One region of the Faecalibacterium sp. BCRC 81149 genome, then DNA from elsewhere that is predicted to be linked to it. Evidence: predicted binding sites of a transcription regulator. Region 1 holds the regulator's gene; the other holds the start of a gene.

Region 1 (14,909 bases):
GCCCCCAGATTTGCCCCGGCGGGCCAGAGCACCCAGATGATCGTGGGGGCTTCCCCGGAAACGGATTATCATATCCTGCAATTAACGGAAGGATTATACAATAAGTATCACCTGAAACGGGTGTTTTACTCCGCCTACATCCCTGTGACCGAGGACACCCGCCTGCCCGCGCTGGATACCAAGCCGCCGCTGCTGCGGGAGCATCGGCTCTATCAGGCAGACTGGCTGCTCCGCTTTTACGAGTTCAAGGCAGAGGAGCTTCTGGACAGGGACAACCCCAACTTCAACCCCTATCTGGACCCCAAATGCAACTGGGCGGTGCAGCATTACGGGCTGTTCCCGGTGGACGTGAACCGCGCCCCCTTTGAGATGTTGCTGCGGGTGCCGGGGATCGGCCCCAAGAGCGCCCGGCGCATCTGGCACGCCCGCAAACAGGCCGCGCTGGGGCTGGACGAGCTCAAGCGGATGGGCGTGGTGCTCAAGCGGGCGCAGTATTTCATCACCTGCCGGGGCTTTGCGGGGGCGCACCCGGGCCGCGGCAGCGCCGGGCGGGAGCGCATCACCCGGGCGCTCATCGACCCCAACGTATTCAGCGGCGGGGTGGAGCAGCTGAGCATGTTCAGCCCGCCCGCCGTGGATCGGCTGGTGGAGCAGGGCGTGCCGCCCCGCACAGCCCAGAAAATGGTGCGGGAGGAGGCAGTGCAATGTCTGGCCAGAGCCCTGTAAGCCCCGCCCGGAAGCTCCACGATGCCGACGTGGTCTACCTCTATGATGGCAGCTTCGAGGGCTTTCTCTGCTGTGTGTTTGAGAGCTTTGCCCAGCATGAGCTGCCCTTCGCGGTCTGGACCCCGGAGCGGGAGACGGCTACCCTCTACCCTGTGAAGGAGATCCCCACTGACCACGCAAAGGCCCGGCGGGTCTTTGCCAGCTTCCGCGCCAGGCTGGGCGAAGAGACGGAATCCCTCGTCACCCGGGATTTTCTCTCGGGCTGGGAGGATAAGGAGCTGCGGCTCATCCGATTTCTGCATCTGGCCTTTGCGCTGGGGCCAGGCACCGTCAAGCGGCGGGGCCACCCGGAGGTGGCTCCGCTCTACCAGATGAAGCAGAGCCTGGACTGGGAAGTGGACAAGTTTCAGGGCTTTGTCCGCTTTCAGGAGCACGAGGGGATGCTGGGTGCAGTCATCCACCCCAAAAACTATATTCTGCCCCTCCTGCGCCCCCATTTCTGTGCCCGCTTCCCGGAGGAAAATTTTATGATCTACGATGCCGTCCATCAGGCGGTGCTGCTGTACCAGAACCACAGGGCTCAGCTCATGGAGCTGGCCGAACCCCTCGCCCTGCCCCCACCTGATGAAAAGGAGCAGCAGTTTCAGGAGCTGTGGAAGCAGTTTTACAAAACGCTGGAGATCAGGGCCCGCCACAACGAAAAAGGCCGTATGACCCACTGCCCCAAACGCTTCTGGGCCGATATGACCGAGATGAAAGAGGAATTGGAATGAAAACAGAAAAAAAGACCGGACGCTGGAAATATGCTGCCATCGTGCTGATTGCGGCCCTGCTGATAGGGCTGCTCTGGAACCATGTAAAAAACGGGCCGAAGGGCGAAATCTATCTCTATGGAGAAGAACACAGCAAGCAGAGCATTCTCGACAAGGAACTTTCCATCTGGGGCGAGTATTACGAAAAAGGAATGCGGGATCTGTTTGTGGAATACCCGTATACGGATGCACAATTTCTGAACCTGTGGATGCAGGCCGACGATGATGAATTGCTGGATCTGCAGTTCAAGGACTGGGAAGGCACAGCAGGCGGCACCGAGGTCGTGAAAAATTTTCTGAAACAGATCAAGGAGCAGTACCCGGAAACCGTGTTCCACGGCATCGACGTGGGCCATACCTGGGAAAGCACCGGGCCGCGGTATCTGGCCTATCTGGAAGCCAACGGGCAGAAGGATACCGAAGAGTACAAACGTGCGCAGGAAAACATGGAACAGGGCAAACGGTACTATGAGATCATGGCGACGGATGAAGCGTCTTCGGTCCGATACCGGGAGGACCGGATGGTGGAGAACTTCCGGCGCAGCTATCAGGAGCTGGAAGCGGTACGCCGCACCGATATCATGGGTATCTATGGAAGTACACATATTGTGGAGTCGGAGTATCGGAACTCGGACTTTCGCATGGCAAAACAGTTGAGCGAGAACTATGGGGAACATCTCCATACCAAAGATCTGACGCAGGAACCGGAACGGATCGACACGCTGGAAGTCAACGGAAAGACCTACACAGCCTCCTATTTCGGCGAGCAGGATATTTCGATGGTAAAGGGCTACAAGACCCGAAAGTTCTGGCGGTTGGAAGACGCATACGAGGACTTCAAGGAGCTGCCGACACCCCGTGAGATTCTGCCAGCCGACAACTACCCTGTAAAAATCCAGGCTGGGCAGGTGTTTGCTGTGGAGTACCTGATGTCGGATGGCTCGACCGAGTGGAAGTATTATATCTCGGACGGCACAGTACAGAATGGCCAACTCATCACAAAGCGGATGAAGATGGAATAAGCAGGCTCCCGGCCCCGGAACTTTGCCAAATTTACAAAAAGGTTGCATCTGCGTAGTTGAAACCCGCAAAACCTATGGTATACTATAAGGGATATCCGGGCAGGCATTTCTGCCCCACACACCCCCGCTGCGGGGTCAACACAAAAGGAGTATTGTAGCGTTATGGTTCGCATTACTATGGAAGACGGCGGCATCATCGACATTGAGCTGAATGAGGAAGTCGCCCCCATCACCTGTGAGAATTTCAAGAAGCTGGTCAGCGAGGGCTTCTATAACGGCCTGACCTTCCACCGTGTCATCCCCGGTTTTATGATCCAGGGCGGCTGCCCGCTGGGCAACGGCACCGGCGGCCCGGGCTGGAACATCAAGGGCGAGTTCGCTGCAAACGGTGTGAACAACCCCATCAAGCACACCCGCGGCGTGATCAGTATGGCCCGCAGCATGAACCCCAACAGCGCCGGCAGCCAGTTCTTCATCATGCACAAGGACGCTCCCCATCTGGACGGCCAGTATGCCGCTTTCGGCAAGGTGGTTGCCGGTATGGATGTTGTGGACAAGATCGCTTCCGTCCGCACCGACTGGAACGATAAGCCCACTACCCCCGTCAAGATGAAGACCGTTGAGCTCATCGAGGGCTGATCTTCTGCACTTCTGTCCCACATCGCCTGCCCGTGAAGTGCCCCGTCAAGCAGACAGAAAAAATAATATAAGATTTTTGTTCGCCGTTTCCACAAGGGAACGGCGAATTTTTTGTGCAAATCGGCGTTAGGCCGCTCGATTCATGGCACGGACGTGAGCTTGCAGCGTCCAACACGGGACATTTTTTTGATATTTTACCTCCGCTGTATCGTGATTGTTCTTGCTTGACATGAAAATACCCCCAGAGTACGCAGAGTTTTCTTTTTACTCTGTCTACTCTAGGGGCAGCATATCATGTTGAGGATACAGGCCGGGGGCTTTCCATCTATGCGTCAGAAAGAGATGAGAGGCTTACTTTTTCTCGCCCTTGGGCAGCAGACCGGCGCGCTCCAGAGCCGGGCGCAGGGCCAGATACAGGATGACCACGCAGATGGTGGAGGCTACGCTGTTGACAAAGGTGACACCACCGGCAATCTTGGACAGGGCCTGTGCCACGGTGTACTCCTGGCCAAAGATGTAAATGTTGCGGAAATAGCCCAGGAACGGGTCGGTGATGACGTTCAGCAGCAGGCCGGAGCCGCCTGCCACGATGACCTTGAGCAGGTAGCCCTTGCTGTGGCGGTCAAGATCGCGCAGCTTGAACACCTTGTGGGCCACGGCACCGCAGGTGATGCCGATGATGAACTTCAGCACAAAGGTGGTCACGGCATAGCCCGGGTCACCGGCCAGGATATCGGCCAGAGCCAGACCGATCGCACCGGCCAGGCCGCCGGAAACGCCGTCCAGCAGCAGGGCGGTCAGGGCGGTGAAGGTGTTGCCCAGATGGAACGAAGAGCCGCCGTAGAACGGCACACGGAAGAACAGGTATGCCACCAGGCTCAGCGCGGCCATAACGCCGGTCAGGGCCAGCTCCTTGGTGGTAAAGGTGCGTTTGTACAGCACACTGCCGAACAGGATGACAACGATCACCACAGCCAGCAGCAGCCACATTGCAGTTGTAGACATGATTTTTCCCTCCAAATTTTTCGGGGCGAACCCCCTCCATCCTGTTTTGCAGGATCGTTCGCCCGTTTCAAAGCAACTTACCCATAAAACTACTTGACATTTGGGTGTGTGGTTGGTATGCTCCTATTATACGCGAAACTGGCACCATGAAAATACCCAGAATAAAGTTTTTTTATGGGGTCAGTTTGGCAAAGCATCCAAAAAGGGGAGAGGTCTTATGTTTCATCTGACAACAGCACTGGATGCCGCCAGCGGGGTGCCGCTGTACGAGCAGCTCTATGAGAGCCTTGCCGCCGAGATGCGCAGCGGGGCCATTCCGGCGGGCACCCGGATGCCCGGCAAGCGGCGGCTGGCGGCAGAGCTGTCGGTGTCTGTCAACACGGTGGACGCGGCATATCAGATCCTGGCGACCGAGGGCTACATGGAGCCGCGGGAGCGCAGCGGCTTTTATGTACAGGAATATCTTGCCCTGCCCACCCGGCCCGAGGAAGTGCCGCCCCCGGTATCTGCCGCTCCGCAGCCGGAAGCGGCTGAGCCGCCTGTCCGGTTCGATCTGTCCACTCGGGGCGTGGACCCGGGGCTGTTCCCGTTCCGCACCTGGGCCCGGCTGCAGAAAGAGCTGCTCTATTCCTCGCCCCAGCTGCTGACCCATGGCGATGCGCAGGGGGACGTGGAACTGCGGCAGGCGCTGGCGGACTATCTGGAGGAATACCGGGGCGTGCGGTGCACCGCCGAGCAGGTGGTGGTGGGTGCCGGTATGGAGTATCTGCTGAGCCTGCTGGCCCCGCTCCTGCCCGGCAAAACGGCGGTGGAAAACCCCGGCTACCAGCGCGCGAAGCAGGTGCTGGAAAACAACGGCGTGGCGTGCTGCTGCCTGCCTGTGGATGCGGACGGCCTTTCTGTTGAGGCATTGTCCGGCTCGGGTGCGGCGGTGTGCTATGTCACGCCCAGCCACCAGTTCCCCACGGGCGTGACCATGCCGGCGGGCCGCCGCACGGAGCTGCTCCACTGGGCCTCCCGCTGCCCGGGCCAGCGGTATATCATAGAGGACGATTACGATTCGGAGTTCCGCTTTGATACCCGCCCCCTGCCCAGCCTGCAGGGCATGGCCGGGGCCGACGGTCCGGTGGTCTACCTCTCCACCTGCTCCCGCAGCCTGGCCCCCGGCATCCGCATCGCTTACATGGTGCTGCCCCGGCAGCTGCTGCCCGCCTGGCGGGCAAAGTACCGGATCTATTCCGGCACCGTCAGCCGGTTTGAGCAGCAGACCCTGGCCCGCTTCATCCGCGAGGGCTACTTTACCCGGCATCTTGCCCGGGAGCGCGTGGCCTACAAGGCCCGGCGGGATGCTTTGGCTGCCTCTCTGCGCGCTGCTTTTGCGCCGGACGAGCTGACCCTGACCGGCCTGCACACCGGCCTGCATCTGTTGGCAAGGCTGAAAAATGCCCCGCCGGATGCCGCCCTTCGCGCCGCCGCAAAGGCGCAGGGCGTGGCCCTGAGCCTGCTGAGCGATTATGACCTGACCGGCGGGGAACAGGATTTTTCCGGTACGTTTGTGCTGGGCTATGGCTCCCTGAGCGAGGCATCATTCCCCGAGGCGGGCGAAACGCTGAGGAAGGTCTGCACCGCCGCCCGGGAAGCGTCTGTGACCGTGTAAGTGCCCGCCTTTGCATCCCACGCCCCGGGCAGGGCCTCGGCGTGGGGGAGGGCGCTGTTGTTGGCCAGAAACTCCAGGACTGTGCCCAGCAGGGTGTAATCCTGTGCTGCAAAGTCGGTGAGCAGGGCCGTGCTGCTGGCCCGCAGGGCATCCGGCAGGGTGGCGGGCAGCAGGGCGAGGTCCTGCCGGAAAAAGGCTTCCCACACTGCCGCCCGGGCAGCGGCCCGGCGGGCAGGCGGCAGGGTGCCGTCCGCATCCCAGCCGGAGAGCAGAGCATGGGCCTCCTTGGCTGAAATGCTCTGCACGGCGGCGGAAAGCCCGGTTTCGGCCAGCTCATCGGCAGTCAGTGCCCCCGAAAACCCCACCCGCACCGGCCCGTAACGGGAAGCGGTCTTTTCCAGCACGGCGGGGGACAGCGCCAGATAAAGCATATCCTCCGGCAGGCCCAGCACCTCCAGAAGCGCCTGACGGCACCGGGCGGGCCCCGCCGCTCCGTAGCAGTGGGCAAGACTGGCAGTCTCTCCGTTGAAGGGAACCGTCAGCTCCCCCGGCACGGCCAGCAGGTTCAGACTGTTCTGGGCGGCGTTCAGGTAGACCAGCAAAAAGCCCGGCTGCTCTCCGGCGGTGCAGAGAAGCAGGGTCATCCGGTGCTCGGCCCGGGGCAGCTGGATGGGCACCCCGCTCTGGGGCTGGGCGGTCTGGATGCGGGTGCGCACCATCTGCCGGGTGAGCAGGACTGTGCCGCCCACCAGCGGCAGCAGCACCAGAAGTGCCGCCCCCAAAGCAGCCCAGAAGGGCCTCCAACCGTTTTTGTGCATCCTGTGTTCCTCCGTTCCGTTTTGGAACAGGGTGGGCCGGGATGCGCTTTTTTATACAGAAACCGCTGCCCGAGCATGAAAACGCCCCCTGTGCCATACAGTAGAGCACGGGGGGCGTTTGTGTATGTGGGAGAGCCTGGTGCGGGTGAATGCGGTGGTCAGCGGTGTGGTATGGGGGCCGGTGGGGCTGGCGCTGCTGTTTGGCACCGGCTGCCTGCTGACGGTGCGCACCGGATTTTTCCAGCTGCGGTATTTCGGGTACTGGATGCGCCACACCATCGGGGCCATCTTCCTGGACCGGAATGTGACTGCCCACACGGACGATGAAGCCATCAGCCAGTTCCAGAGCCTTTGCACGGCGCTGGCGGCGACCATCGGCACCGGCAACATCGTGGGCGTGGCGGCGGCCATTCTGGCAGGCGGGCCGGGGGCTGTGTTCTGGATGTGGGTCATGGCCCTGCTGGGGATGATGACCAGTTATGCCGAGAACGTGCTGGGCATCTGCTACCGCCGCCGGGATGCTGCCGGAAGATGGTGCGGCGGGCCCATGTACTATCTGGCCGAGGGGCTGGGCGGCGGCTTTGGCCGGGTACTGGCGGTGCTGTTTGCCTGCTTTTGCGTGCTGGCCAGCTTCGGCATGGGGAACATGAGCCAAATCAACTCCATCGCGGGCAATCTGCAGGCGGTGTTCCGGGTGCCGCCGGTGGCAACGGGCATCGTGCTGGCCCTGCTCACCGGGCGGGTCATACTGGGCGGGCTGAAGCGGGTGGCCGCAGTTACGGAGGCCATCGTCCCGCTCATGGCCCTGTTCTACCTGTTCGGGGCGCTGACCGTGGTCTGTGTCCATTGGGCGGCTGTCCCGGCGGCATTCGCGGCCATCTTCCGGGGGGCGTTTGGCTTGCAGGCCGCCGGGGGCGGGGTGCTGGGTTACGGCATGGCCCGGGCCATCAGCTGGGGATTCAAGCGGGGAGCCTTTTCCAACGAAGCAGGACTGGGCGCGTCGGTGCTGGTGCACTGCGCGGCCAACGTGGAGGAGCCCGTCCAGCAGGGAATGTGGGGGATGTTCGAGGTGTTTGCAGATACCATGGTGGTCTGCACCCTCACGGCCCTTGTGGTGCTCACCAGCGGCCTTGTGGATCTGGACACCGGTGCGGCCCTGACCGGTGTGGAAGGCTCCGCACTGGTGGGGCAGGCCTTTTCCACGGTGTTTGGGGCGTTCGGGCCGCAGTTCATCGCGGTGTCGGTCCTGCTGTTTGCCTATTCCACTACGCTGGGGTGGAGCCATTACGGCACCCGGGCAGTGGTGTATCTGCTGGGGGAGCGTGCCGCCGCAGGATATAAACTAGTGTTTGCAGCCATGGTGCTGGTGGGTGCAGTGATGAAGCTGGATCTGGCCTGGGCGCTCTCCGATACCTTCAACGGCCTGATGATGCTGCCCAATCTTGTGGGCGTGGTGGGGCTTTCGGGAGTGGTGGTCCGGGAGACACAAGCGTATCTGAAACGAAAATGACCCTCTCCGTCCATGCAGTCTGTCTGTCAGATGCGGGATGGAGAGGGTCATTCTTTATCGCTTCTTCTGATTTGGCTTCGGGGCAGGCCGCTTCAGGCTCCGCACCGCGTCACGCCCGGCGGCGATGCCGCTGCCAAAGGCCCAGTGCAGGTTGAAGCCGCCGCAGCTGCCGGCGCAGTCCAGCGTTTCACCCACAAAGTAAAGGCCGGGGCAGCCCTTGAACTGGAAGCTGGGGGTCACTTCGGTCAGGCTCAGGCCGCCGCCGGTGGTCTGGGCCTGCTTCCAGCCGCAGGGGGTCAGGCCCTCGAACAGCCAGTGCTTGGCCGCGTTGGCCAGCACCTGCCAGGCTGCATCCGGCAGGGTGTCCACCGGTTTTTCAGGCAGCTTTGCCGCTGCCCACAGGGCGCGGCCCAGCTTGGGGTTGAGCAGGCCTGTCCAGAAATCCGCAGGTGCCTTGCCCGGCAGCAGGGGCACCCGGGCTGCAAACAGGGCGGTCAGGGCAGCCTCGTCCAGCGTGGGGAAGAGGTCCAGCTCCACAGCCGGGCGCTTTGGCCCCCGCCCCGGGGCCAGATAACCGGACAGCTGCATGATGCAGATGCCCGAAAGCCCGTAGTCCGTGAACTGCACCTCGCCGTTTTCCACAGCCACGGTGCAGTGGCGGTCGAGGTCCAGCAGGGTGGCAGAGGCTTTGGCCCGGATGCCGGCCAGAGATCGGTTGGGCCTGGCTGTCTGCAGGGCGGTCAGGCAGGGGTACAGCGGCTCCAGCTTTCCGCCGCACTGGGCGGCGAATCGGGTGCCGAAGCCGTCGGTGCCGAACTGCGGCCCGGCATTGCCGCCCATGGCGCAGATGACGGCATCGGCCCGCAGGGTCTGGTCATGGCCCTCGGCATCCTCGCACAGGATGGTATAACCGCTGCGGTTCTGGCTCAGGGTCTGCACGGTGCAGCCGGTGCGCACCTCCACGCCCAGCCGGGCAAGGTGGCCTTCCAGCAGGGCCAGCACGTCTGCGGCCTGGTTGGAGTAGGGATACACCCGTCCGGTTTCATCGGTGCGGGTGTACAGGCCCAGCGCCGCGAACCATTCCAGCGGCGCGGCGGCATCCACCGCGGCCAGCAGGGGCCGCAGGGCGGCGGGGTCGGCAGTGAAATACTGCTCCGGTGCAATGCCGGTGTTGTCCAGATTGCAGCGGCCGTTGCCGGTGGCCAACAGCTTTTTGCCGCACCTGGGGTTGCGGTCCAGCACCGTCACCCGCACTGCCCCTGCCGGGGCAGACTGGGCAGCGGCCAATGCGGCGGCAAGGCCCGCTGCACCGCCGCCCAATATCACGATCTGCTGCATAAGAGCACCCCCTCGGAAATCCATACATTTTATTATAACATACACAGCGGCAAAAGGACAGCGGAATGCTTTAAATTTACGCCCAATAATTTTTGGCGATAGTCTTGACAGAAAAAACAGAATTTGGTAGTGTAGATTCGACGGAATTGCGTGGTTTCGCAGGCTGCGGAAATGCGGCCGCAAAAGGGCAGAGAGTTGGGACTCTGCTGAGGAGAAGCTGAATATGTGGAAGAAAAAAGAAAGATGGACGGCAGCTGCGGTGCTGCTGGCGATGGTCGTGGCGACAGGTCTGTGCTGGTACATCCTGTACATCCGGCAGCAGTTCTATGACGAAGGCACCCGCAACCTGCTGGAGACCTATGAGCAGGTGGATAAGTCTTTTTCCATCTTCTCTCAGAGCAACTGGAACATGCTGAACGAGTGGGGCAAGGACCTGCAGGCCGCCAATGATGAAGGCCAGACGGAGAAATGCCTGCGCAGCTATGAAGCCGAGCGGGAGATCTGGCGGTACAGCAGCGTGTATCTGTTCAATGAAAACTGCGAATATTGGAGTGTCCGGGGCAAGCATGAAAAAGTGGATCACCTCTGGACGGCCTTTGAAGAGATGTACCGCACCGGCAAGCCTACGGTGTCCAGCTACATCATGCGGAGCGGGGAGCGCCGGGTGGTATACGCTGCACCCATTGCGCCGGTGGAGATCGACGGAACTACTTACACCAGCCTTGCAGTGAGCTATCGGAATAAGACCATTGAGGAATTGATCGGCGGCAATGCCTACGGCGGGCAGAGCGACTGCTACATCATCCATCCCGATGGCGATGTGATGCTCTCGGAGGAGCCCAAGAGCGAGATCGATGACTGGATGGACAACCTGTTCGATTACCTGCAGAAACACACGCAGGTGGATGGGGGCGCACTGACCCGGGCCCGGCAGGACGTGGCAGAGGTCCGCAGCGGCAGCCTTTCCTACTGTCTCGAGGGCAAGAGCTACTATCTGGTCTACCGGCCGGTGGGCTTTCAGGATCTGTCCATTGTGGGCATCGTCGGCCGTGACGTGGTGGACAGCGGAATGCGGAAGATCCAGAATGCCACCATCCTGCTGCTGGCGGGCCTGTTCCTCTGCGCAGGCATCGTGCTGGTGCACGGTGTCCGCACCGATGCCCGCCTGCGCGTGGAGGAAAAGGAGCGCGCACTTCAGCAGGAAGAGGAGGCCCGCCAGCAGATGGAGGACCTGGCCAACACCGACGGCCTGACCGGACTGTATAATGAACGCTATTTTGACGCATTGTTGAAAGAAAACGAGCTGTACAAGACACCGTTTGTCCTGTTCTACCTCGACCTTGACCGTTTCAAGCCTGTGAACGACCGTTACGGCCACGATGTGGGCGACCAGCTGCTCAAGGAGGTGGCCAGCCGCCTGCGGGGCTGCGTGCGGGAGAGCGATGCGGTGTTCCGCATCGGCGGGGATGAGTTCGCCCTCATCGTCAACGGAGCCGCAACGGAGGGGTTCTGCAAGAGCCGGGTGGAAAAGATCAAGGCAGCCATCCGGGAGCCTTACCGCCTGAAGGATGCAGAGGTGCAGGTTGGCACCAGCTGCGGCTGTGCGGTCTACCCAAGTGACAGTGACGATGTGCGTGCCATCCGCATCCTGGCTGACCACCGGATGTATGAGGATAAGCAGCGCTCCGGCAGGAGCTGAATGAATAATTCCCTTCCTGTTTCCACAGAATAACCATACTTCGCAGAAATCTGGAAGCAAAACCGGAACATGGAAAGGAAGGGAACCTTATGAAAGCAACCGGCATCGTGCGCCGCATCGACGAGCTGGGGCGGGTGGTCATCCCCAAGGAGATCCGCCGCACCCAGCGCATCCGCAGGGGAGACCCGCTGGAGATCTTCACAACAGGGGACGGCGAGGTCATCTTCAAAAAGTATTCGCCCATGGGGGAGCTGAGCGGGGTGACGGCCCAGTATGTGGATGTGCTGAGCAAGTGCTTTGCCCTGACGGCCTTTGTCTCAGACCGGGACCGCATTCTGGCGGCATCCGGTGCGGGCAGGCGGGATCTGGCAGACCGCAGCGTGAGCCAGCCGCTGGAAAAGCTGATGGACAGCCGCAAGCCCTACCAGAGCGATGGCAGCCCTGAAAAGGCACTGCTGCCCTGTGAGGGCTCACCCCGGGCGCTGCTGTGCGCTGTGCCCATCATTGCGGCGGGGGATGTTACCGGCAGTGTGGGCCTGCTTACGGAGGACCGCACTGCCCGGCCCGATGCCGCTCAGCTCAAGGCGGTGAACGTGGCGGCGGCATTTCTGGCAAAGCAGATGGAGGAATGATCTATTATATAGGAGAGCCGCCGCAGGGCGGCTCTTTTTTGTACGGCCTTTATGACAGAATTATGAATCTTTCAAAACTTTTCTGAGAAGCTATTGACAGCGCCGCAAAATTGGATATAATGGTCTTAGCACTCAGGAAGAAGGAGTGCTAAAGAACAAAAAGCGAACGAAGGAGGCAGGCGCTATGACGATGGATGCACGCAAACAGCGTGTCTTGCAGGCGATCGTTGCGCTGTATGGCCTCGAGGGCGAGCCCGTGGGCAGCAGTGTGCTGGCAAACTACTTTGATATGGCAGTTTCCAGTGCCACGCTGCGCAACGAGATGGCCGCGCTGACCAAGCTGGGTCTGCTGGAGCAGCCCCACACCAGCGCAGGCCGTGTCCCCAGTGCCAAGGGCTACCGTTATTATCTGGATCATCTTCTCACCGATGACCAGCCGCTGGACCGTGTGACCCGCGCCCGTGTGGACGCGGTGTTCGCAAGCCTTGACCATGAGCCGGAAAAGCTGGCACAGGGTGCCGCCAAGGCACTGGCCGCCATCAGCGGCTGCACTGCCGCTGTCAGCACTCCCTGTGCTGAGGATCTCTGCATCGCCCATTACGAGGTGGTGCAGGTGGGCCGCAGCGCCGCAGCGGTGCTGGCTGTGACCACTGCCGGTTATGTCCGCACCCGTGTGGCGCGGGTCCGCACCGGTCTTTCCCGGGAAAATGCAGCGGCGCTTGCCGCCCTGCTCAACCGGAACCTGACCTTTGTGGCTCCTGTTGATCTGTCGCCCCGGCTCCTTGCAGAGCTGTGCAGCCAGATCAGCCCGGAGCTGGTGCCGGTGATCAGCGCCGCCGCCGCTATCCTGCAGGATTCCACCCAGCCCCATGTGTATTTGGGTGGTGAGCAGTACCTGCTGGACTGGCCCCAGCTGGACGGCAAGGTGGGCAGCATCCTGAGCCTGCTGAACGACGAAGAGCAGGCCGCCGCCCTCATTGCACCCCCGGCAGAGCAGAGCGAAAGCATCCTGCTGGGCGAGGATCTGGAACCTCAGATCCCCGGCCTGTGCATCGTGAGTGACCGGTATCTGGTGGGCGGAGGCCTCTGGGGCTCCGTGGCCCTCATCGGCCCCACCCGGATGCCCTTCCAGAAGCTGATGCCGCTGCTCCACACCTTTGCCGATCAGCTTGGCGAAGGAATGAGCGGCAAACGAAAAGATACCCCGCAGGCAGCCGCACCCCGGCGGACTGTGATCTATAAGGAGGACCTGGAATGAGCGAAGAAACAAAAAAGACCCCGCAGGCAGAAGAACCTGCCGTGGAGCCCAACACCGCCGAGCAGGCCGCCCCGGAAACTGCACCTGAGCAGGCAGCGGCTCCCGAGACGAACGCTGAAGCGGCAGACCCCAAGAAAAAAGATGGCTTCTTCAACAAGAAGGCCCGGGAGCTGGAGGCTGTGAAGGCAAAGCTGGACGCGGCTGAGAAGAATGCCAATCAGGCCAAGGATCAGCTGCTGCGGATGGCCGCCGAGTATGAGAACTACCGCAAGCGCTCCACCCGTGAGGCTGACCAGAAGTTCAACGACGGCGTGTCCTTTGCCGTGAACCAGATCATCCCCATTCTGGATACGCTGGAGATGGCGGCCAACGCCCCCACCACCGACGAGAACTACAAGAAGGGCGTGACCATGACGCTGGACAAAGCCGCCAAGGCGCTGAGCACCCTCCATGTGGAGGAGATCGAGGCGCTGGGCAAGCCCTTTGACCCCAACTTTATGAATGCCGTGCAGCAGATCCCCGCCCCTGATGGGCAGGAGAGCGGCACCGTGATCACGGTTTACCAGAAGGGCTACAAGCTGGGCGATAAGATCGTCCGCCATGCCACCGTTGTTGTGGCAGAGTGATTTTGCAAGACCCCGCAAGGGTTTTCAAATATAACATCCGCTTGGTAACATTTGAGCATCACATAAACAAAAAAACGTTCTGAATTTGAGAGGAGCTTTCATTATGAGTAAGATCATTGGTATCGACCTTGGTACTACCAACAGCTGCGTGGCTGTTATGGAGGGCGGCGAGCCCGTTGTTATCGCAAACTCTGAGGGTGCACGCACCACCCCGTCTGTTGTCGGCTTCACCAAGACCGGCGACCGTCTGGTGGGTCAGGTGGCAAAGCGCCAGGCCATCACCAACCCTGAGAACACGGTGGCTTCCATCAAGCGTTATATGGGCACCGACCACAAGGTGACCCTGAACGGCAAGGAGTACACTCCCCAGCAGGTCAGCGCTATGATCCTGCAGAAGCTGAAGGCAGATGCCGAGGCTTATCTGGGCGAGACTGTCACCGATGCAGTCATCACCGTTCCTGCATACTTCAACGACAGCCAGCGTCAGGCAACCAAGGACGCAGGCACCATTGCCGGCCTGAACGTCAAGCGTATCATCAACGAGCCCACTGCCGCATCTCTGGCATACGGCATCGATAAGGAAGAGGACCAGAAGATCATGGTCTACGACCTGGGCGGCGGCACCTTCGATGTGTCCATCATCGAGATGGGCGACGGTGTGACCGAGGTTCTGGCCACCAACGGTGATACCCACCTGGGCGGCGATGACTTCGACCAGCGCATCATCGACTGGATGGCAGATGCGTTCCAGAACGAGAACGGCATCGACCTGCGCAAGGATAAGATGGCCGCACAGCGCTTGAAGGAAGCTGCTGAGAAGGCAAAGATCGAGCTGTCCAGCGCAATGAGCAGCCAGATCAACCTGCCCTTCATCACTGCTGACGCTACCGGCCCCAAGCATCTGGATATGACCCTGACCCGCGCAAAGTTCAATGAGCTGACCGCTGATCTGGTCGATCGTACCATGACCCCTGTCCGCAAGGCTCTGCAGGATGCAGGCCTGCGTCCCTCTGACCTGAAGAAGGTCCTGATGGTCGGTGGTTCCACCCGTATCCCCGCTGTCTACGATGCAGTCAAGAAGGAACTGAACTGCGAGCCCTTCAAGGGCATCAACCCCGATGAGTGCGTGGCTGTGGGCGCTGCCATTCAGGGCGGCGTTCTGCAGGG
Region 2 (14,909 bases), on a different contig from region 1:
ATTCTGAGTTTGCACCACTGCAGACCGAAAAACGGTTCGTCAAGACTGTATGCAACGCTTTCAAGAAAGAGAGCGGATTGCTGGAATATCTGACCGCAAAGGGCGAAAAAGATGTGATGGTCTGCGGCATCATGACCGACTTCTGCATCAATGCAACGGTGGAGGCGGGCTTTGAGCATGGCCTGCACATGATCGTTCCTGCCTATGCAAATTCCACGCGGGACAACGAGTATATGACAGGGGAGCAGAGCTACCGCTATTACAATGAATTCCTCTGGCCAGATTGTTATGCCGATTGCGTGCCTATGGAGAAAGCGTTGGAACTGCTCAAAAAGTGATGTGTTTACAATGATTTCTGAAAAAGTAAAAAATCAGATTCAAGTGGTGCAGGGGGATATTACCAAACTGGACTGTGACGGCATCGTGAATGCGGCCAATCGCAGTCTGCTGGGCGGCGGTGGCGTGGATGGAGCCATCCACCGGGCAGCAGGGCCGGAACTGTTGGCGGAGTGCCGCACGCTGCACGGCTGCCGCACCGGAGAAGCAAAAATCACCAAGGGCTACCGGTTGAGAGCAAAGTATATCATTCATACGGTAGGCCCGATTTATTCCGGCACAGCAGAGGATGCCGCGCAGCTGGCGGACTGCTACCGCAATTCGCTGAACCTTGCCAAAGAGCATGATGTCCATAGCATTGCGTTCCCGGCAATTTCGACCGGCGTGTATGGCTACCCGCTGGAAGATGCCACGGAGATTGCAGTCAAAACAGTGGCACAATGGCTGGAAGATCACGCGGATTACGCCATGCAGGTGATTTTCTGCTGCTTCGATGCCCGGACGGAGCGGGTGTATCAGGCAAGGCTGTAACCGGAAGAGGTGTGAGAGATGGGCTTTTTCAAAAAGCTGTTTACAGGGATCGGTTTTGCGGCAGGATTTCTGTTCTTCGGATGCTTGTCAGTGATTGTGTATTCATGCAGACGTGAAACTCCCGACGGACGGTCAGAATGACAGTGAAGCGGCGGAGCAGAAACTGCATATCCTGTTGTACAAGTCCACGCTGACAGAAAATGACCTGAATCAAGCGCTGGATGAGCTTCGGACGGAGCGCAGACGGCAAAAGGCAGAGTATCAGGGGGCACCGTTTGCGGATGTGTTTCTGGTGAACCTGATTTTGTCTGATGAGGATAGTGAGCGGGCCTGCATCGTGGATGTGGGGGATACGGGCATAAGCTATGTCATTCCGTGGGGCAGCATCCCGAAAGACCTGCAGGAACCGCTGCACCGCTATGTATCGGAAGCGGAAGGAAAACTCTGCGGCTACTGCAAGGAAGAACTCTGCAACAGCGAAAGCGGCAGGAGGGTCGTGGAACTGTATCTTGGTAAACAGGATGGGCATGGCTCCCGAATCCTGTACTGAAAATGGAGTAAAGATTGAAATACAGAGAAATCGCAGACGGCATTTTTGTTGACCGTCCCAACCGCTTTATTGCCCATGTAGAAGTGAATGGAGCAGTGGAAACCGTCCATGTCAAGAACACCGGGCGGTGCAGAGAACTGCTGCTGCCCGGTACTGCGGTGCGGCTGGAAGTGTCAGACAACCCGAAACGCAAAACAAAATACGACCTTGTGGCGGTACACAAGCAGGGCCTCGGCTGGGTCAATATGGACAGTCAGGCACCCAATAAGGTGGTAGGGGAGTGGCTTGCAAAACAGGGCTACGACTATATCAGGCCGGAATTCACCTATGGGAAGTCCCGCATCGACTTTTACATGGAAAAGGGCGAACAGAAGTATCTGATGGAAGTCAAGGGCTGCACACTGGAAGTGGACGGTATCGGCTATTTCCCGGATGCACCCACCGAGCGCGGCGTGAAGCACCTGCACGAGCTGGCGCAGGCACAGCAGGCAGGGTATCGGTGCGCAGTGGCTTTCGTGATTCAGATGGAAGGCATCACCGAGATGCGGCCAAATGTCAGCACACAGCCGGAGTTTGGCACGGCACTGGCCGAAGCAAAGGCTGCAGGTGTGCAAGTGCTGTTTTTGCTCTGCCATGTAGGGCGGGATAGTCTGGAAATCGTGGAGCAGAGGGAAGGGTGAAGACGGCAGAAAAACGCTTTGCGTGATTCAGTCACAGAAATCATAAATAGGAAATGTTATCATATAGATACAAGAAACACACCGACAACATTCCGATGGAGGATTTCGATATGAAGGCAAAGTTTTACATCTGCAATCACTGTGGCAACCTCGTCACTACCATCCATAACGCAGGCGTTCCGCTGGTCTGCTGCGGGGAGAAGATGAAAGAGCTGGTTCCCAATACGGTGGAAGCCAGCGGCGAGAAGCATCTGCCGGTGGCAGAGCTTTCCGGCAGTCGTCTCACGGTCACAGTGGGCGCGGTAGAGCACCCCATGGCGGATGTTCACTATATCCAGTGGATCTTCGTGGAGACTGAGAACGGTGGGCAGATCCGCTATCTGAATCCGGGGCAGGCTCCCAGCACTGTTTTTGAACTGGGCAGTGAAAAACCGGTGGCCGTTTACGCATACTGCAATCTGCATGGGCTCTGGATGACGAAACTCTAATACAATCAATGCAAACGGGGAGTGATTTGATGTCACTCCCTGTTTTTTGATGAGAACTTTATGCGGTTCTTTTGGTTCGGAACTGTGTATAAATGGGATGGATAAAATGAGTAGGCACACTATATGCGTTTGTTAAACGCTAACAGTGTTCAATTTTTTGCGTGGAATCGTGAAAATGAGACCTGCGAAAAACGTAGAAAATTTGATATGGTTGCGCTGCAAACTAGGACATATTGATGTTTTTGAAACGAGAAGCCGCTGCTGCTCGATTGAGTTGCTGCAGGATCTTTCGTTCTGCCTGAATGTCAGAACGGACTATCTGCTGAACGGAGATGCACCGCATAACAACCATCTGAGGGAAAGACTGACGTTTCTTGCACAGGAATTAGAAAAGATTACGGCGGACCTCCCGGTATGGGGATAGGAAAAGCAAAATCCTCTTTTTCAATGCCCAAAAGCGTGGTAGAATAGGTAAAAGATTCAGTATCTGAAAAACGGAGCGCGCAACAATGAAGATTCTGGTCAGCGCCTGCCTGCTGGGCGAAAACTGCAAATACAGCGGCGGAAACAATTACAATCAGGCGGTTTGCGATTTTGCGCGGGGGCATCAGGTGGTTCCGGTCTGCCCGGAGGTGCTGGGCGGCCTGCCCACACCGCGGTGCCCGGCGGAAATCGTGCAGGGCGTTGTCACGAACAAAGAGGGCATCAATGTGGACCGGGAGTTCCGGGCAGGTGCAGCGAAAGCCCTTGCCATTGCAAAAGAAAATGGGGTGGAGCTTGCCATCCTGCAATCCCGCAGTCCCAGCTGCGGCGTGAAGGAAATCTACGACGGAACGTTTTCCGGGACAAAGATTCCCGGACAGGGTGTTTTTGCCAAGATGCTGATGGACGAAGGCATCCGTGTTCTGGATGCCGGGGAATTGCCTAAAATTATCTTGAAAAATGAGGACGGAAAATGTCAATCAGACTGATTTGCAGCGACATTGACGGTACGCTGCTGCAATACGGCAGGAAAGAGCTGGAAGGCGAGATCTTTGAACAGATACGGGAGCTGCATCGGCGCGGTATTTTGTTTTGCCCGGCATCCGGTCGGCAGTATACCAGCCTGCGCAAGCTCTTTGCGCCGGTGGCGGACTGCTGTGTGTTTCTTTGTGAGAACGGCGGCGTAATCTATAAAGACGAACAGTGCATCGCCAAGAACCCGATGCCCCGTGCACTGGCCGAAGAAATCGCCAACGACCTGTGGACCCGCAGCGACGGGCAGGGCGAAGTGATGCTTTCCGGCCAGAACACCGCCTACCTGATGGAGCGGGGCATGGGAATGCTCCAGCGCATCCAGTTCATCGGGAACAATTATCAAATCATCCATGACCCTTCCGAGGTGCCGGAGGAGATCACAAAAGTATCGGTGTATCTGCACGAAGGCGTAGAATCTTACACGGAGCGGTTTGTCCCACGATGGAAAGAGGCGAACTGCGCTGTGGCAGGGCCGTACTGGATCGACACCACCTTTGCCAATAAGGGCATCGGTGTGCGCAGCATCTGCAAAACTCTGGACATCGACCTTGCCGATGTGATGGCTTTTGGCGACAATTATAACGATGTGTCGATGCTGGACATTGTGGGTGTGCCCTACATTATGGATGGTGCCGCCGCACCGCTGCGGGAAAAGTACCCGAACCATACACCCCGCCCAGAGGATGTGCTGCGGGAGTTCTTGAAGCAGAACTGAATTTTGCACGCATGTGTGCAAAATTCAAAATGATACGATATAAGGAAATATTTTGACATGACGAAAGTGCTTTTCATCTGCCACGGCAACATTTGCCGCAGCCCAATGGCCGAATTTGTAATGAAAGACTTGGTGGTCAAAGCCGGGCTTTCTGATAAATTTGAAATCGCATCCGCCGCCACCAGCACCGAGGAGATCGGCAACCCGGTCTATCCGCCCGCCCGGCGGAAGCTGGCCGAGCACGGCATCTCCTGCGAGGGTAAAACCGCCCGGCAGATGACACGGAGGGATTACGAAACCTACGATTACCTGATCGCCATGGATCACAACAACCTGCGCAATATGGCGCGCTTTGTGGGCGGCGACCCGGAGCATAAAGTGTCTCTGCTGATGGACCATACCCGCCGCCCCGGCGATGTGGCCGACCCATGGTATACCGGGGACTTTGAAGCTACCTGGCAGGATGTGCTGGAAGGCTGCACGGCTCTGCTGGAAGAACTGCGCTGACAGGAGAATTTTATGACAGAGCGTTATTGTGAGGGTGAACGGTTTGCTGACCTGTCGTTCACCGAGGAGGCTTTTGAGGATTGCGACTTTACCGACTGCGTGTTTGTGGATTGCTCCTTTACCAAATGCGAACTGGATCATACCACGCTGAATGAGTGCAAATTCGTGCGGTGTGAGATCACAGGTCTGCGCAGCACTCATTCTTCGGTGCAGTCGCTGGATTTTGAGGACTGCCGCCTGAATGAAATTGAGTGGGCACCGCTGATGTCCAACGGTGCCTTCCCGGACCCTATCCACACGCTGAAAGAGTGCAGTCTGAAATATAACACCTTCACCGAAATGAACCTCAACCGCTTCAACTTTTCAGGCGGAAACGAGATCGTCGGCTCCATGTTTGCCAAATGCGAGATGCAGCTGGCGAATTTCAAGGGTGTAGAACTTCACGAAACGGAGTTCTACCAGTGTGATCTGCGCAAGGCGGATTTCCGGGATGCCGCCGGTTATAAGGTGGACATTCTGGGCAGCCGCCTGAAAGATGCGAAATTTTCGCTGCCGGAAGCGGTGAATCTGTTGGCAGATTTGAAGATCAAGCTGTCGTAAGAAGGAGAGAAAATGCGTCAACTTATCATTGCCCGAAAAGACCTGCAGATGTCTCCCGGTAAGCTGGCGGCGCAGTGCTGCCACGCTTCGCTGGCGTTCCTCACCGACCCCATCGGCATGGGACAGGGCGTGGAACCCATCGAGAAAGACGGAGAAATTACCGGCTATCGGGCAGAAATCATGTTGGAGAAAGCAACCTATGAAGAATGGTTCGATGGCTCTTTTACCAAAACTATCTGCGGGGCAAAGAACCGCAATCAACTGCTGAAAGCAAAAACAATTGCCGAGGAATTGGGCCTTGTGGAAAACAAAGACTTCTTCCTTATCCGGGATGCCTGCCACACCGAGCTGGAGCCGGAAGAATTTGATGAAAACGGAGAAGGCATGACCCTGACCTGCATCGGTTTCCGCCCGCTGCCGGACGAAATTGCACACTAGATCAGCCATAAATTTCATTTGTATTGATTCCTGATAGAACTCCTTTATTTTATAAGCATTTTCCACAGTCACTGCAGCCGTTGCAGATCAACTTGCTGCCGCAGGTCTCGCAGTTTGCGCGGAAATGGGGCGTATATAAATCTTCCTGCGGGATGGGGTAGCCCCAGTCGTCCACGAGATCAAAATGAATGGGCCTGCCCTGAAAATTCATGCCGGATTTACAGGCCATTCGGCTTTGCAGCTGCTTGTTTGGCAGGTGGTAGCGCCTGCCGTCCTTGATGAACACGGTGCCGGTCTCGATAAAGCAGAAGGTCACATTGGCATCCACGCATTCCTGCCGGAGAGACTTGACCCAATCAAAATTGCAGGGGCGGGCACCATCATAGTTTTCGCCGCCGCAGATGACCTGCTCGATCTGCCCGGCGGAAAGGTACTGCCGGATACTCACCGGTCCGATGAAGGGCGCGCACATGATGCCCTTGTGCTTGAAGGGCAGGTCAAACAGAATGGGAATGCGCTCATCGGCGCGGCGCTGGTTTTCACAGGTGACGTTGAAAAAGATGTTGTCCCAACCGCTGCCCCAGTCCGGCGGCAGGCACTCCCGTACCCGCTGCGGCCGTTTGGTGAGCAGAAAAAACACCACATCGCTGCGCTGGCGCATGATGCCCCACGCCTCAGCCCGCCACGGGTCGGCTTCTTCCAAGAAGAAATCCGAGGTCATGCAGACCCGGATCTGCTCACCACTTTGGATTTTGTAGTGTCCGGTGCGGTCTTTCTGGAGCGGGTAGAAAAAGCCGCTTTTCGTTTTGTAGATCTCGGCTCCGTTCTGGTCCCGCATCCGGTCGAGAAAATACATGTAGCAGTTCTGGCAGCCCTCGCTGCACTTGACGCAGCCGTGCCATGGATTCCAGATGTCGTGCAGGAAGCTCACCTTCTTTCGGTACCTATTATTATAATAGCTGCGCGGACAGGAAACAAGAGCACCCCTTGCACCGCCCCATCGGATGTGATAGGATGAAGAAAACCATGTGAGGGAGGAACCACCATGCCGTTTCTGATGATCCGCAATGACATCACCAAAGTGGCGGCGGATGCCATTGTCAACCCGGCCAACCGGAACCTTTTGCAGGGCAGCGGCACCAGCCGCGCCATCTATCAGGCGGCAGGGGAGCAGGAGCTGACCGCTTCCTGCGAAGCCATCGGCCATTGCGATTTGGGCAGAGCCGTGTGTACTCCGGCATTCGGGCTGTCGGCAAAGTACGTTTTCCATGCAGTCTGCCCAGCGTGGCACGGCGGCGCGTTCGGTGAAGCAGAACAATTAGCCAGTGCCTACCACTCTGCACTGAAATTAGCCGCAAAGTACCACTGCGAAAGCGTGGCTTTCCCGCTGCTGTCCAGCGGGAACTATGGCTACCCCAAAGAACAGGCCTTCCGCATTGCGGTGGACACCATCACGCAGTACGTCATGGAGCACGACCTTACCGTGTATCTGGTGCTTTACGACCGGGGCTCGCTGGCCGTGAGCCGGAAGCTGTTCGCCTCGGTGGAGGAGTACATTGACGACCACTATGTAGCACAGAACGATGAAAGCTACGGATTTGGCCGTCGGCGCAGAGAATTGTCAGAGCGGCGGAGGCTTCTGGAAGAAGATGCCGCCGTGCCGATGCTAGGTGCGGTTCCGGCACCCGCCGCGGCACCCAGGATAGCCCGCAGTCTGGAAAGCCTGATGGATAATCTCGGTGAAAGCTTCACCACTCGTCTGCTGCGGCTCATTGACGAGCGGGGGCTGAAAGACTCCACCGTGTACAAGCAGTCCAACATCTCCCGGCAGCATTTCTCCAAAATTCAGTGCAATCGCGACTACAACCCCAAAAAGAAAACGGTGCTGGCCTTTGCGGTGGGGCTGCACCTGTCCGAAAATGAAACCATCGACCTGCTCAAGAGCGCGGGCTATGCCTTTTCGGATGGCTCCAAGCGGGACTGGATCGTGCGGTACTGTCTGGAACACAAAATCTATAACATCAATCAGGTCAATACGCTATTGTTTGAATACGATCAGGAACAGCTGGGTGCGTGATTTGTCGCCTGCCCGTTGACCTTTTGCCCTCCGGTTTGTGGTATCCTTTTGCCAACGAAAGCGATACACCACAAAACGGAGGGCATTTATTATGAAGAAAAATCTTACCGAGCTTGTTTTCATTCTGGACCGCAGCGGTTCCATGGGCGGGCTGGAGCAGGACACCATCGGCGCAGAGTGGAAAGAACAAATCGAAGCTGATTTCCAGAAGCGGCATCATAGGTAAGGGAGGAAACAGCCATGTTAGGAGCAATCTTGGGTGACATCGTGGGCAGTCCCTATGAATTTGACCACAACAATTACAAGCACAAGGATTTTCCGCTGCTGAGCGAGAAATCGCACTTCACCGACGATACGGTCATGACCGTTGCGGTGGCACGGGGATTGATTGCAGGTAAGGGCATCCCGGAGAGAACATTTGAAGAAACAAAGAGCGAGATGCAATATTGGGGAGAAAAATACCCCCATGCCGGTTACGGCGGGATGTTCCGCCGGTGGCTACACGCAGAAAATCCGAATCCCTATGGCAGTTTCGGCAACGGCTCGGCTATGCGGGTGTCGGCAGCGGGCTGGCTGTTCGATACGCTGGACAAAACGCTGGAAATGGCAAAAGTGACCGCCGAAGTCACCCACAACCACCCGGAGGGCATCAAAGGCGCGCAGGCCACGGCGGCAGTGATTTTTCTGGCCCGTACCGGCCGCAGCAAGCCGGAAATCAAACAATATGTGGAGCAGACCTTCGGCTATGACCTGAACCGCACCTGCGATGAGATACGCCCGACCTATCATCATGTGGAGACCTGTCAGGAAACTGTGCCGGAAGCAATCATTGCTTTTCTGGAAAGCGTCAGTTTTGAGGATGCACTTCGCAATGCAGTTTCTCTGGGCGGCGACAGCGACACCCTTGCCTGCATCACCGGCGGCATTGCCGAAGCCTTTTACGGGATGCCGCAGGAACTGCGGGACGAGACTCTGAAACGTCTGCCGGAGGATATCCGGGAAAGATATGAGCTGTTTCGGTGGAACATCGGCCAGAGATAAGACATTCGGAGAACCAAGGAGCAGATACAACACACTCGTGATGTGAAGTATCTGCTCCTTGGTTTTTAATAAGACTCGATGGAGGGTGTCTTGCATCGGCCTGAAAAATCCGATATACTGAACCCAGAGAGTATATCGAATTTTTGGGGAAAAGGAGAGAATGGTATGGAACATCTTTATGAAAAGGCACTGGAAAGTGCGGAATATATCAAGACGCACACGAAAAAGCGCCCGAAGATCGCGGTGGTGCTGGGCTCCGGCCTTGGCAAGCTGACCGCGGACTTTACGGACACGGAAGAACTGTCCTACAAGGATATCCCCAACTTCCCGGTATCCACGGTGGCAGGACACAAAGGCGCATTGTTGGCTGGCAAGCTGGGGGACACGGAAGTCTACGCCATGGAAGGCCGCTTCCATTTCTATGAGGGCTACTCCATGAAGGAAGTCTGCTACCCGTTCTATGTGTTCAAGCTGCTGGGCGTGGAAAAGGTGGTGTTGACCAACGCCTGCGGCGGCATCAACCGGGAGTTTGCGCCGGGCACCCTGATGCTCATTACCGACTTCATCAACATGATGGGCACGAACCCCCTCATTGGCCCCAACGATGAGCGCTTCGGCCCCCGCTTCCCGGACATGACCGAACCTTACAGTCTGGAACTGCGGAACCTTGCCAAGCAGACCGCCGATGAACTGGGCATTGCCTACAAGGAGGGCGTTTACATGGGCTTTATGGGCCCTTGCTATGAAACGGCGGCTGAAATTCGCGCCTTTGCGGGGATGGGAGCCGATGCCGTGGGCATGAGCACCGTGCCGGAAACCATGGTCTGCAACTACATGGGCATGAAGGTACTGGCCGTCAGCTGCATCACTAACATGGCCACCGGCATCCAGACGGTCAAGCATAGCCACGCCCGCGTGCTGGAGATCGCAAATCAGGCAGGCGATACCCTGTGCCGATGGCTGGGTGCGGTGATTCATAGAATGGAGTAAAAAAGATATACCATGAAAATCCTTTCGTTTGGTTCCCTCAACTACGATTATACCTATGAGGTCGAGCACTTTCTCGCGCCCAAAGAGACCCTTGCAGCCAAGTCCATGCAGCGGGGCTTTGGAGGGAAAGGCGCAAACCAGTCTATCGCCTTTGCACGCAGCGGTGCAGGTGGGCCGCAGACCGGAGAATCAGGGAAAGAACATCGTGGTCATCGTCCCGGACAACGGCATGAAATATCTGTCTACGCCGATGTACCGGCAGAAATGATAAAAACACGATGATGCGACTGAATTTTGAAAAGATTGCATGGGATTTTATGAAAGTATTATTCTTTTATGAATTTTAGCACTCTACTATTGACACTGCTAACAAACGGTGCTATAACTATGGCGTGCTCAGGAGGAAGGGCAAAAGAGAGAGCCGCAAGGTGATCGAGCGGCTCCCCGGAAAGCCTTTCCGAATAAACAACATAAAGATTTTTTACCCGACCCGAACGCCGGGATTGGAGGAATGATTTATGCTTATGCCGACTGTTTTCCATGAAAACCTGTTCGATGATTTCTTCGATCCGTTCTGGAATGACACTGCACTGGAACGTATGATGAACCGTGAGGCTCGTGGCACCTTCGGTAAGCGTGGTGCAAACATGATGAAGACCGATGTCAAACAGACGGACAACGGCTACGAAGTAGCGGTTGACCTGCCGGGCTGCAAGAAGGAAGACGTTCAGATGGATCTGAACGACGGCTACCTGACCATTCAGGCAGTGCGCAGCCACAGCAACGACGAAAAGGATAAGAATGGCCGCTATCTGCGGCGCGAATCCTTCTCCGGCACCTGCGCACGCAGTTTCTACGTGGGCGATGTGAAGAAGGAAGACATCCACGCAAAGTTCGAGGATGGTGTCCTGTACATCGAGCTGCCTGCTCCTCAGCAGACGAAGGCTTTGCCTGAGAACCCGAACCTGATCGAGATCGAGTAAAACGCCGGTCGTGTGCGCCAAAGCACAACGCACATAAGATGCCCCCGGAGAGCCGCAACAAGCTCTCCGGGGGCATTTTTGTTTCGCTATCTTTTCCGCAAGGGAAAATCATGGTATACTGAGAACGGCAACTCGGAATTTATGGAGGTACTTCACTATGGAATACAAACGCTTTGGCGGTAAGCTCCTTGTCCGCATCGACAAAGATGAGGAAATCGGTGAAACAAATTTGATTTTAGGGGGACAAAGATGAGTGATGTAAAAGGAAAGACCGGCGCAGTCCTGAGGGAGACGGCAGTCCTGACCGGGGCGGTGGCGATCATTGCGGCGAGCGTTTTCTTTTTTCTGGTGCCGAGCCATACATCCGTCAGCAGCATTTCCGGCCTTGGCATCGTGCTGTCCAATTTTGTGCCGCTGCCCTTGTCGGTCATTACGATGATCCTGAACGTCGTGCTTCTCATCATCGGGTTCTTTACCTGCGGCAGAGAATTTGGCGCAAAGACCGTATACACCAGTGTGCTGCTGCCGGTGTTTCTGGGGCTGTTTGAAAAGCTGTTCCCGGAGTTCGGCTCGATGACCGGCAGTCAGGAGCTGGACGTGCTGTGCTATATTCTGGTGGTCAGCATCGGGCTGAGTATTTTGTTCAACCGCAATGCATCCTCCGGCGGGCTGGATATCGTGGCAAAGATCATGAACAAGTACCTGCACATGGAATTGGGAAAAGCCATGTCTCTGTCGGGAATGTGTGTGGCGCTTTCCGCGGCCCTGGTCTACGATAAAAAGACCGTGGTGCTGAGTATCCTCGGTACTTACTTCAACGGCATCGTGCTGGACCATTTCATCTTTGATAGCAGCATCAAACGCCGCGTCTGCATCATCACCGAAAAAGAGGAGGCGCTGCGTCAGTTCATCCTCCATGACCTGCACAGCGGTGCGACCATGTACGAGGCCATCGGTGCATACAATCTGGAAAAGCACAACGAGATCATTACCATCGTGGACAAGAGCGAATATCAGAAGCTGATGAACTTTATCAACCGGGAAGACCCCAAGGCTTTTGTTACCATTTACAATGTGTCCAGCATGCAGTATCAGCCCAAGATCTGATCGGCGGAGAGCTGCGTGGTATACTCAAGTCCGGAAATATCAAAGCGCATGGAGGTAAAAAGCATGCTGACCTATACCTATGTTTCAGAGGGGACGTTTGCCCTGATGGAAAAACCAAAGCCGGTGCTGCAGCACGAGCGGGACGCCATTGTAAAGGTGACCCTTGCCAGCATCTGCTCCAGCGACCTGCACATTAAGCACGGCAGCGTGCCCCGGGCTGCCGCATCGACGGCGGGCAGGCGGAGTATGTCCGGGTGCCCTTTGCGGATCAGGGACTGAACAAGATCCCGGACGGCGTCACCGATCGGCAGGCGCTGCTGGTGGGCGATGTGCTGGCCACCGGCTTTTGGGCGGCACGCATCTCGGAAATCACCCCCGAGGATACCGTGCTGATCCTCGGTGCAGGGCCGACTGGCATCTGCACGCTGCTGTGCGTCATGCTGCACAGCCCCAAGCGCATCATCGTCTGTGAAAAGGACGCAAGCCGCCTGCAGTTCATCCGTCGGCACTACCCGCAGGTGCTCACCGTGCAGCCGGAGGGCTGCGCCGCCTTTGTGCGTGCCCACAGCGACCACGGCGGGGCCGATGTGGTGCTGGAGGTGGCAGGGGCAGACTCCACCTTCCGGCTGGCATGGGAGTGTGCACGGCCCAACGCCATTGTGACGGTGGTGGCACTGTACGATAAGGCACAGACCCTGCCGCTGCCGGAAATGTACGGCAAAAACCTCACCTTTAAGACCGGCGGCGTGGACGGCTGCGATTGTGAAGAAACGCTGCATCTCATCGCAGAAGGCAAGATCGATACCGAACCGCTCATCACCCACACCTACCCCCTGCGCCGGATCGCAGAGGGCTACGAGCTGTTTGAAAAGAAACGGGACGGCGTGATCAAGGTGGCAGTGGAGTGCTGACGGTCTGCGCCAAGTCACACACGCACATAAAGTGGTCCCGGAGAGCTGTAACAAGCCCTCCGGGGCCATTTTTGTTTCCCGACATCTTTTCCGCAGCGGCAAGGCGTGGTAGAATAAGGGCAGAACCAATCCACAGGTGAGAAAATCGAACTTCAGAGAGAGGAGATGTTTCTATGCAGTCTGATGAGCTGAAACGCCGGATCTCGGCAGGCAGAGGAGATGCTTTGGCCGATCTGGTTTTGAAAAATGCCAGAATCGTCAATGTGTTTACCGATGAGATCGACACCGCTGACATTGCCATCAGCGGAAATTCGATCGTGGGCGTGGGCACGTATCATGGCCGGAAAGAAGTTGATCTGCACGGCAAATATGTCTGCCCGGGCCTGATCGATGGGCATATCCACATCGAAAGCTCCATGCTCTGTGGTCCGGCCTTCGAGCAGGCAGTGCTGCCCCACGGTACCACTGCGGTGGTCACAGACCCACACGAGATCTCGAACGTTGCGGGGCTGGAAGGCTTGGATTTTATGCTGGAAACGACAAAAAATCTGACCCTTTCGGTTTATTTCATGCTGCCCTCCTGTGTGCCGGCCACGGATCTGGATGAATCCGGCGCGGTGCTGAACGCAGAACAGCTCCGGCCTTACTACGGCGATCCCCGCGTGCTGGGGCTTGCGGAACTGATGAATGCCTACGGGACGGTGCGCTGTGACCCGAAGATCCTGCAGAAGATCCGCGACTGCACCGAAGCGGGAAAGATCGTGGATGGACACGCACCGCTCTTGAGCGATAAGGATCTGAATGCTTATATTGCGGCAGGCGTTCAGTCTGATCACGAGTGCTCCAACATTGAGGAAGCCATGGAAAAATTCCGGCTCGGACAATACATCATGATCCGGGAAGGAACGGCTGCCAAAAATATGGAGGCCCTGATGCCGCTGTTCCGGGAGCCTTATTGCAGCCGCTGCATGCTGGTGACGGATGACAAGCACCCCAGTGACCTGCTGGATAGCGGACACATCGATTCCAACATCCGTAAAGCAATCCGGCTGGGCGCAGACCCAGCAGTGGCCGTCAAAATGGCAACGCTGGTTCCGGCACAGTATTTTGGATTCAAGCAGCACGGTGCCGTGGCACCGGGGTACCGGGCAGATCTGGTTGTGGTTCCTGATCTGGAATCCTTTACGGTCGAACAGGTTTACAAGAATGGCACGCTGGTGGCCGAGCACGGAAAAACGCTGAAACTCGCACCGCTTGACATCGACCGTGTGAGATTTTCCCACGTTATGGATTCCTTTGATCTGGATGAGATCACACTGCAGGACCTGGAACTTCGGGAAAGCGGGGAGCAGGAGCGTGTCATCTGCCTGAACCGGGGCGAGCTGCTTACGGAGGAAAAAATCATCCCGTTCCAACGGCATCCGGGCAAAGCTCCCGGTGTGGACCCGGAACACAACATCGTAAAACTGGCCGTTTTTGAGCGGCATCATCACTCCGGCCATGTGGGCATTGGCTTTTTAGGAAACTTCAGCCTGAAATGCGGAGCCGTTGCATCGAGCATCGCACATGATTCCCATAACCTGATTGTGGCAGGGGACAACGATACCGATATGATGTTGGCCGGCAACACCGTGCGGAAAAACAAAGGCGGACTTGCGTTTGTGGCAGATGGACAGGTCGTGGCAGAACTTGCGCTTCCGGTGGCCGGATTGATGAGCACCGAAAGCGCAGAGAGCGTTGCGGCGAAAATGCAGGCGCTGAACGATGCCCTCAAGGCACATGGTGTAGCGGAAGATATCGGCATCTTTATGACCCTCGCCTTCGTCAGCCTTCCGGTCATTCCAAAACTCAGACTGAATACATACGGCATCATCGATGTAGCGCAGCAGAAAGTCGTTCCGGCTGTTTTTTAATAGGCGATAACAAAAATACTGCCGG

Evidence for each region. The regulator HrcA, encoded in region 1, represses chaperone genes, less so after heat shock. The targets are predictions, from matches to a motif close to TGTTAGCACTCNNNNNNNNNGAGTGCTAACA.
Region 2: D3F01_RS02215 (Hsp20/alpha crystallin family protein) is a predicted target of HrcA. The motif match lies at 10,312-10,342, and genes of this name have one in related genera.

Annotation. Positions count from the first base shown of each region.
Region 1 is NZ_QXJA01000004.1:86,761-101,669, reverse strand. It holds gene D3F01_RS06690 (putative DNA modification/repair radical SAM protein) at 1-726, shown strand, start outside; gene D3F01_RS06685 (TIGR03915 family putative DNA repair protein) at 705-1,499, shown strand; gene D3F01_RS06680 (hypothetical protein) at 1,496-2,560, shown strand; gene D3F01_RS06675 (peptidylprolyl isomerase) at 2,723-3,199, shown strand; gene D3F01_RS06670 (ECF transporter S component) at 3,551-4,204, opposite strand; gene D3F01_RS06665 (PLP-dependent aminotransferase family protein) at 4,422-5,861, shown strand; gene D3F01_RS06660 (hypothetical protein) at 5,768-6,679, opposite strand; gene D3F01_RS06655 (sodium:alanine symporter family protein) at 6,804-8,189, shown strand; gene D3F01_RS06650 (aminoacetone oxidase family FAD-binding enzyme) at 8,244-9,527, opposite strand; gene D3F01_RS06645 (diguanylate cyclase) at 9,751-11,226, shown strand; gene D3F01_RS06640 (stage V sporulation T C-terminal domain-containing protein) at 11,316-11,858, shown strand; gene hrcA (heat-inducible transcriptional repressor HrcA) at 12,043-13,116, shown strand; gene grpE (nucleotide exchange factor GrpE) at 13,113-13,742, shown strand; gene dnaK (molecular chaperone DnaK) at 13,846-14,909, shown strand, end outside.
Region 2 is NZ_QXJA01000001.1:452,348-467,256, reverse strand. It holds gene D3F01_RS02290 (cysteine hydrolase family protein) at 1-338, shown strand, start outside; gene D3F01_RS02285 (O-acetyl-ADP-ribose deacetylase) at 349-867, shown strand; gene D3F01_RS02280 (hypothetical protein) at 980-1,417, shown strand; gene sfsA (DNA/RNA nuclease SfsA) at 1,432-2,097, shown strand; gene D3F01_RS02270 (desulfoferrodoxin family protein) at 2,208-2,585, shown strand; gene D3F01_RS02265 (DUF523 domain-containing protein) at 3,095-3,556, shown strand; gene D3F01_RS02260 (HAD family hydrolase) at 3,541-4,317, shown strand; gene D3F01_RS02255 (low molecular weight protein-tyrosine-phosphatase) at 4,375-4,824, shown strand; gene D3F01_RS02250 (pentapeptide repeat-containing protein) at 4,837-5,424, shown strand; gene D3F01_RS02245 (aminoacyl-tRNA hydrolase) at 5,437-5,862, shown strand; gene D3F01_RS02240 (DUF5131 family protein) at 5,912-6,793, opposite strand; gene D3F01_RS02235 (macro domain-containing protein) at 6,908-7,939, shown strand; gene D3F01_RS15905 (hypothetical protein) at 8,031-8,165, shown strand; gene D3F01_RS02230 (ADP-ribosylglycohydrolase family protein) at 8,180-8,980, shown strand; gene D3F01_RS02225 (purine-nucleoside phosphorylase) at 9,146-9,970, shown strand; gene D3F01_RS16000 (PfkB family carbohydrate kinase) at 9,983-10,252, shown strand; gene D3F01_RS02215 (Hsp20/alpha crystallin family protein) at 10,489-10,953, shown strand; gene D3F01_RS02210 (YitT family protein) at 11,203-12,060, shown strand; partial or broken gene D3F01_RS02205 (zinc-binding dehydrogenase) at 12,109-12,971, shown strand; gene ade (adenine deaminase) at 13,145-14,884, shown strand.